DNA from 2 places in the Rhizobium sp. 01L410 genome. Region 2 is predicted to be linked to the other one. Evidence: predicted binding sites of a transcription regulator. Region 2 holds the regulator's gene; the other holds the start of a gene.
What was found. The regulator LexA, encoded in region 2, represses DNA repair genes until DNA is damaged. The targets are predictions, from matches to a motif close to TGTTCNNNNTGTGTTCNG.

Region 1: the regulator LexA is predicted to act here: its motif matches at 2,671-2,688, upstream of AC1DV9_RS04725 (ribonuclease T2 family protein).

What each region holds. Positions count from the first base shown of each region.
Region 1 covers NZ_JBFTST010000002.1:36,691-40,894, forward strand. Annotated here, with positions in the region: gene caiB (succinate--glutarate CoA-transferase) at 1-636, opposite strand, end outside; gene AC1DV9_RS04715 (DMT family transporter) at 655-1,593, opposite strand; gene AC1DV9_RS04720 (lysophospholipase) at 1,623-2,552, opposite strand; gene AC1DV9_RS04725 (ribonuclease T2 family protein) at 2,703-3,440, shown strand; gene ettA (energy-dependent translational throttle protein EttA) at 3,554-4,204, shown strand, end outside.
Region 2 covers NZ_JBFTST010000008.1:95,562-99,765, reverse strand. Annotated here, with positions in the region: gene AC1DV9_RS18475 (ComEC/Rec2 family competence protein) at 1-1,455, shown strand, start outside; gene lexA (transcriptional repressor LexA) at 1,436-2,149, opposite strand; gene AC1DV9_RS18465 (VOC family protein) at 2,354-3,232, shown strand; gene kdsA (3-deoxy-8-phosphooctulonate synthase) at 3,229-4,074, shown strand.

The DNA of each region.
Region 1 (4,204 bases), on a different contig from region 2:
GAGCAGCGCCATATCGACCAGCTGGCCTTCGCCGGTCTTCAGCGCGTGGATCAGTGCCGCTTCGATGGCGGAGACCGCATAGATGCCGGTGAAGATATCGGCGATGGCGACGCCGGCCTTCATCGGCTGCCCGTCTGGTTCGCCTGTCACGGACATGAAACCCGACATGCCCTGGACGATGTAATCGTAGCCGGCGAGATTGGCATAGGGGCCGGTCTGGCCGAAACCGGTGATCGAGCAATAGACGAGTTTGGGATTGATCTGGCGCAGGCTCTCGTAATCGAGACCGTATTTGACGAGGCCGCCGAGCTTGAAGTTCTCGATCAGCACATCGGCTGTTGCAGCCAGACGGCGGACCAGCGCCTGGCCTTCCTCTGTCTTGAGGTCGGCGGTGATCGAGCGCTTGTTGCGGTTGGTGGAATGGTAATAGGCGGCGGAAAGATTTTCGCCGTCGGCGCCCTCGACGAAGGGCGGCCCCCATTGCCTCGTATCGTCGCCGCCATCGGGATTTTCGACCTTGATGACGTCGGCTCCGAGATCGGCCAACATCTGCCCGGCCCAGGGACCGGCAAGCACGCGGGCCAGTTCGATGACCCTGATGCCCGCAAGCGGCGGCTTTTTGCTGCTGACCGTCATGTTGCTCCCGCGGGCGGATTACGGCGCCCGTGTTGCCTCAGATGTATCGGATACGGGCTTCGATGCAAAGCGCCGCTCGCGCCAGATGATGTAGAGGCCCGAAGCGATGATGATCAGGATACCGAGCCATTTGATGGCATCCGGGAAGTCGCCAAAGACCAGCCAGGCGAAGATCGTCGCCGAGACGATCTCGAAATATTGCAGCGGCGCCAGCGTCGATGCCGGAGCGGCGCGATAGGCATAGACGCCGAGAATGCCGGCGATCGCCGCCATGACGCCGACGCCCGCAAGATAGGCGAAGGCGATCGAAGAGGGCATGACCGGATCGAAGACATCGGAGCCGCTTCCTTCGCCGACATAGAGAATGATGGCGCAGAAAAGCAGGCCCCAGAGGCCCATCTGGAACTGCATGACCCAGGGGTCTTCGCGCTGCGCCAGGGCCCGGTTCATCATCGCCGAAATGGCGATGCAGACGGCGCTGACGACGGGAAGCAGCGCCACGAAGCCGACTTCCTGGAAGCTCGGCTGGATGATCAGGATGGCGCCGAAGAAGCCGACGCCGCAGGCTGTGTAGCGCCGCCAGCCGATGGCTTCGCCGAGGAAAATGCTGCTGAGGATCGTCAGGATGATCGGCTCGACGAAGAAGATGGCGATGGCATCGGCGACCGACATGTATTTCAGCGTCGCGACGAAGGAGATCATCGAGATGGTCATGATGATCCCGCGGATCGCGTGATAGAAGGTCTGCTTCCACGACAGGTCGGCGAGGTTCTTGCGCCAGATGACGACGGGCAGCATGCAGATCGCCTGGACGGCGAAACGCGCGGCGGTAATCTCGGCCGAGGGGACGGTGGCGATCGCCAGCTTGGCGAAGATGTCGATCAGCGGTGAAAACAGCACCGACAGAAGCATGAGCGCCAGGCCCATGGTAACTTCGGAGGAGGTGTTCGTCTTCATTGCCGCGCCTGCCATGTGGAATGTTCCCGTCAGGACCGCATGACCGCGCCGTCGCACCAATCGGCGAAGGCCGAGATGGCATCTGCTGCGCCGGTCTCGTTCAAGGTCTCGTGCCTGAAGTCCTGATATATTTCAGTGGTGATACGGGAGAAGCCCTGCCGTTTCAAATGGTTTGAGAGCCACAGAACGGCTTTTCCGCGCTCCGTTGCCGGATCCTGCCCACCGCCGACAAGATGGATCGGACGATCCTTCGGAAGCCGGTCGAGCTGTTCCTTTTTCATCGCCCGGAATGTCAGTTCGAAAACGTCGAGCCACATCGATACAGAGGCATCGAAGCCGCACAGAGGATCGGCGATATATTTCGCGACCTCCGCCGGATCGCGCGACAGCCAGTCGAATTCCGTTGTGTGGCCGGGAATGGACTTGCCCCAGGCGGCGAAGGTCAATCGCGGCAGCATGCCGCTTGGCACATCCGAGCCCTTCAGCGCCTTTTCGGCGCGCAGGATCATTTGCGCGGCGCGGCCGGAGAGGCCAACGGCGAAATTCGAATTCCAGACGGCAACCGCATCGAATTTCTCCGGATAGGTCTCCGCGGCGTTGAGCGCGATCAGCCCGCCCATCGAATGGCCGAAGAGGATGACGGGGAGCCCCGGGTGCAGGCTCGCTGCATGATCGCGCATGGCGGCGACGTCATCGATGACGCGGGATACACCGTCGCGCCTCGCGAACTGCCCGACCGGCGCATCCGGCGCCTTGGTCTCGCCGTGGCCGCGATGATCGTGCACAAAGACATGATAGCCGCGCGCGGCCATGGCCTCTGCGAAGCGCTGATAGCGTTTCGAATGCTCGGCAAGGCCGTGGCAGACGACGAGGATACCGCGTGGCGCGCCCGCGGCCGTCTCGCTGTGAAAAGCGAGCGACGCTTCTGTCACGTTAAGCCATTGTGTTTGCGAAAACATCCGATCCTCCCGGCGCGCAGAAGATCAGATCGGCCGTCAAATGCAAGCGGGCCTGCGGCGATTTGCAGGGGAAAATGCTGCGATTCAGGGTTGCGGAACGTTGCGCTTCGTGCTTACTTGTTCTTGTATTGTTCTGTCTAGGGGATGGAGATGAGCAGGTTCTTTCTGAATGCGGCAATCGTGGCTTTGTCAGGCCTGTTGGCGGCTTCGGCTTTCGCACAGGAAGGGCAGGGGCGCACGCGCTTCATCCTCGCTGCAAGCTGGCAACCGGCCTTTTGCCAGACGAACCAGAAGAAGCCGGAATGCGCCAGCCAGAGGCGGGATCGCTTCGACGCGACCAATTTTACCCTCCATGGTCTCTGGCCGATGCGGCAGAATTATTGCGGCGTCTCGAAGGAGGAGCAGGCGGCGGACAAGGATGGCGACTGGCGGTCGTTGCCTGAGGTCAAGCTGACGCCGGAGAATGCGGCGGCGCTGGCAAAAGCGATGCCGGGCACGCAATCGGCGCTCGAGCGTCACGAGTGGACCAAGCACGGCACCTGTACGAAACTCTCGGCCGACGCCTATTTCGGCACGGCCGTGCGGCTGATCGGCGATCTCAATGCATCGGCGGTGCGCGAGCTGTTCGCCGCCAATATCGGCAAGTCTGTCAGCGCCGATCAGATCAAGGCCGCCTTCGACAAGAGTTTTGGAGCAGGCGCTGCCGACCGGGTCAAGATGAGCTGCCGCAGGGCCGGCGGTGTGCGGGTTATCAGCGAGCTGACGATCGGCTTGTCTGAGGATGCGGTGGCACCAGGCTCTGCCGATAATCTCGGCACGCTGATCCAGGGGGCGGGACGAACCTCCTTCGGATGCGACCAGGGTGTGGTAGACGCGGCCGGTTTCTGAGGCAAAGACTGCTGCAAAGCGTAAGAGAGGCCGGTTTCGGCGTTGCCCGGGAGCCGGGTTTCGCCTACATAGCGGCCACGGATTTACACGTTTGCGCGCGGAGCAGTTTAAAGATGGCACGTCAGTTCATTTATCACATGTCGGGACTCAACAAGTCTTACGGCGCCAAGAAAATTCTCGAGAACGTCAACCTGTCGTTCTACCCGGATGCCAAGATCGGTATTCTTGGCCCGAACGGCGCCGGTAAGTCGACGGTGCTGCGCATCATCGCCGGTCAGGACAAGGAATACACAGGCGAAGCCTGGCTCGCCGACGGTGCGACCGTTGGCTACCTTGAGCAGGAGCCGCATCTCGATCCGACAAAGACCGCCTTCGAGAACGTCATGATGGGCGTTGCCGACAAGACGGCGATCATCGACCGCTACAACGAGCTGATGATGAACTATTCCGACGAGACGGCGGACGAGGGCGCCAAGCTCCAGGACATCATCGACAGCCAGAATCTCTGGGATCTGGAACAGCAGGTCGAAATGGCGATGGAAGCGCTGCGCTGCCCGCCGAAGGATTCCGACGTCACCATTCTCTCGGGCGGTGAACGCCGCCGTATCGCACTCTGCCGCCTGCTCCTGTCGCAGCCGGACCTGCTGCTGCTCGACGAACCGACCAACCACCTCGACGCAGAAACCATCGCGTGGCTCGAAAAGCACCTGCGCGATTATCCGGGCGCCGTGATGATGATCACCCACGACCGCTACTTCCTCGAC
Region 2 (4,204 bases):
ATTTCCGGTCTCAACATGGCGCTGTCGGCAGGCATCTTCTTCGTCGGCTTCCGCACCGTGCTCAGCCTGTTTCCGGCTGTCGTCCAGGCCTATCCCGTCAAGAAGATCGCCGCAGCCGGTGCGCTTGCCGCCGTCACCGCCTATTTCCTGATCTCGGGCTTCGCCGTCTCCGCCGAACGCGCCTTTATCATGATGGCAATCATGCTGGCGGCGGTCTTCTTCGACCGGCCGTCGATCAGTCTGCGCAACGTAGCCTTATCGGCGCTCGTGATCATTGTCCTCTCACCCTCGGAGATCATGGGGCCAAGCTTCCAGATGTCCTTCGCCGCGACACTGGCCCTCGTCGCCGGCTATGCGCTCTGGAAGGAGAGGCCGGTGCGCGACCGGCCCTTCGCAAAGTTTCGCGCCGTCAGGATGCTGTCTTCCGCCGCTGCGTTCTTCGGCGGCATCCTGCTGACCTCCGTCATCGGCGGCTTCTCGACTGCATTGTTCTCGGTCGAGCACTTCCACCGGCTGACGGCCTATGGCCTGCCAGCCAATCTCGCCGCCATGCCGATCATCTCCTTCATCATCATGCCGTTCGGCCTCATTGCCATGCTGCTGATGCCCTTCGGCCTCGATGCATGGGCGTGGCAGGTGACGGGCTTCGGGCTCGATCTGGTGATCGCCATCGCCAGGACGGTTGCCTCATGGGGCGGCGATATCGGCGTCGGGCGCCTGGCGTCTTGGTACTTTCCCGCGGCGGTGACAGGTTTCCTGCTGCTGACTTTGCTGCGCAGCCGCATGCGCCATCTCGGCACCGCGATCTTGATGGCATCGACGACAGCCGCCGCGATGTTTGGAGGTCCTCCGCCGCCGAAAATCGTGATTGCCGAGGACGGGAGCATGGCGGGCATCGTCAGCGACAACGGCCTCGCCACCAATCGCGAACGGCCACCGGGCTTCATCTTTGATCAATGGAGGCGCGCGCTGGTGCTCGATGAGCATCTACCACCGGCGTTCCCGGCGCTGCCGGATATTCCCATCGCACCGCGCGGTGAAAGGCTGAAACTGACGGAGACACAGCAGAACGACACCATGAACGCGATCAAGGCGAGTGCGACGGGCGAGCGCTTCTCATGCGTGAAAAATGCCTGGTGTACGGCGAAGCTCGACAACGGTTCGATCCTGACCGTGGTCGAGAATGCGGCGTTCCTTGGCCCAGCCTGCGACATATCCGATATCGTCGTCACACCGATTCGCCTGCGCCTCGATACCTGCCGCTCAGGCGCCATGCTTTTCACCGGGGAGACATTGCGGAAGACAGGCGCTGTCGAGCTTCGTTTCCCCAATGGGATCGCCGAAATCACCACATCATTCGAGGGTCTCGATCGTCCCTGGACCCGCCACCGCGCCTATGACTGGCGCAGTGGAGCTTTTGGTGAAAGCGAACCGCTCAGTGATAGCGGCGGATAAGGCCGACGAGTTTGCCCTGAACCTTGACGCGGTCAGGTCCAAAAATGCGGGTTTCGTAAGCCGGGTTGGCAGCTTCGAGCGCAATGGACGCGCCCTTGCGGCGGAAGCGCTTCAGTGTTGCCTCTTCGTCATCGACGAGCGCAACGACGATATCACCGGCATTGGCGGTATTGGTGTTGCGGATGATGACCGTGTCGCCGTCGAAGATGCCGGCCTCGATCATGGAGTCGCCCTTGACCTCAAGAGCATAGTGCTCACCGTTTCCGAGCATGTCGGCGGGAACTGTAATGTCGTGGGTGTTCTGCTGGATCGCCGAAATCGGCACACCGGCTGCGATCCGGCCCATGACCGGCACGGAGATCGACGTGTGATTGTCCTCGTTCGCCGGCTTCGGCGGCGCGACCGGCTGCGGCTTGCCGAGGCTGCCTTCGATGACGCTCGGCGAGAATCCGCGGCGCGGCTGAATGCTCGGGCTGTAGGCTTCCGGAAGCTTGATGACCTCGAGTGCGCGCGCCCTGTTCGGTAGGCGGCGAATGAAACCGCGCTCTTCCAACGCGGTGATCAGGCGATGGATGCCCGACTTGGAAGCCAGGTCGAGCGCGTCCTTCATTTCGTCGAAGGACGGCGGTACGCCGGACTCCTTCATCCGCTCGTGAATGAAGAGGAGAAGCTCCTGTTGTTTGCGCGTCAGCATCGAAGTCTTTCCCCAGATTCGTGAAACAAAGCCAGAACGGACACTATATGTTCCATATGTGTTCCGCAAGTGCCTAAATATTGGTAAAACTTCCGATGATTTTTCGTCGTTTTTGAAAGTTTATTTGCCGGATTGGTGATCCACGCTTGCGCTTTGCCGGGCAGGGCGTGCAAATCTCTGCCGGCTTCACCGGAGGGAACCGCCATGACGCATCCGCTCGATCATCTGGTACTGCCCGTCACCCATATAGATGTTGCCCGCGAGCGACTCGGCCGTCTCGGTTTCACCGTCGCGGCCGATGGCCGTCATCCGTTCGGAACGGAGAATGCCTGCGTCTTCCTTGCCGACAGGACCTATCTCGAACCGCTCGGTGTCGCCAACCAGGCGGAGTGCGACGCGGCCGTCGCGAAGGGCAACAGCTTCGTCGCCCGCGATCAGGCCTTCCGCTTCCGCTGCGGCGATGACGGCTTTTCGGCTGTTGTCTTCGGCACCGATGATGCCGATGCGGACAAGGCTTCCTATGACGGCGCACAGCTGAGCGGCGGTGATATGGTCGAATTCTCGCGGCCGATCGTCATGCCCGACGGAACACAGGCGACAGGCGCCTTCAAGCTCGCCTTTGCCGCCGATCTCCGGGCACCCGATGTCTTCTTCTTCGCCTGCCAGCGGATCAACGCCTTTCCGGCCGATCGCAAGGCACTGGAAACCCATGCAAACGGCGTCACCGGCATCAGCGAGATTGCCCTGAGCGCTGAGGATCCGCAGGCCTTCGCTGAATTTCTGGAGACGGCCAGCGGTGGAGTGGAGCCTAAGGAGGCGGCACTCGGCCTATCCTTCGAATTGCCGAACGGGAGACTTTCCATCTTCTCGAACGAGGGCATGGAGGCCTATTTCGATGCCGAGCCACTTGTCACCGATAACGGCCTCAGGGCGCGCGCAATCGTCTTTTCGGTCGGTGATCTGGCCGTGACAGCGGCGCATTTGGCTGCTAACGGGATCACCCATGTCAGTATGAACAATCGTCTGCTGGTGAAGCCGGCGCCGGGACAAGGCGCAATCTTTGCCTTCGAGGAGACCCAATGACAAATACCAATGCAGAAGTCGTCGCCGGCGAGGGTGCTGGACGCGTTACTTTTTCGAATACGGGCAAGCTGTCGCTGATCGCCGGTCCTTGCCAGATGGAAAGCCGCGACCATGCTTTCATGGTCGCCGGTGTTCTGAGCGAACTCTGCAAGTCGCTCGGTATCGGCCTCGTGTATAAGTCGTCTTTCGACAAGGCGAACCGCACATCGCTTTCTGCCGAGCGCGGCATCGGTCTTGAAAAGGCGCTCGAAGTCTTCTCCGATCTGAAGAAGGAATTCGGCTTTCCTGTTCTGACCGATATCCACACGGAAGAGCAGTGCGAGCAGGTGGCAACCGTCGCCGACATCCTGCAGATCCCGGCCTTCCTCAGCCGCCAGACGGACCTTCTCGTTGCTGCCGCCAAGACCGGCCGGATCGTCAACGTCAAGAAGGGCCAGTTCCTGGCGCCCTGGGACATGAAGAATGTCCTCGCCAAGCTGAATGCCAGCGGCAATCCGAACATCCTGCTCTGCGAACGCGGTGCCTCCTTCGGGTACAACACACTGGTATCGGACATGCGCTCGCTGCCAATCATGGCTGCACTTGGCGCCCCTGTTATCTTCGACGCCACGCATTCCGTGCAGCAGCCGGGCGGGCAGGGCGGTTCGAGCGGCGGCCAGCGCGAATTCGTCGAGACCCTGGCGCGTGCCGCCGTTGCCGTCGGTGTCGCGGGTGTCTTCGTCGAAACGCACGAAGACCCGGACAACGCGCCGTCCGACGGACCGAATATGGTCTATCTGAAGGACATGCCGCGGCTTCTCGAAAAGCTTCTCGCCTTCGACGCCATCGCGAAAGCGGCCTGACGTTCAAAAGGCTGACATGATCCTGTAATAGGCCTCGAATGAGGCTGGAAACGAAGGCATGTTAGGCGGCTCAAAAACGGCCATTGTAATTTGCGTGCCTTCGATTAAGACGATTTCAAACGATTTATCC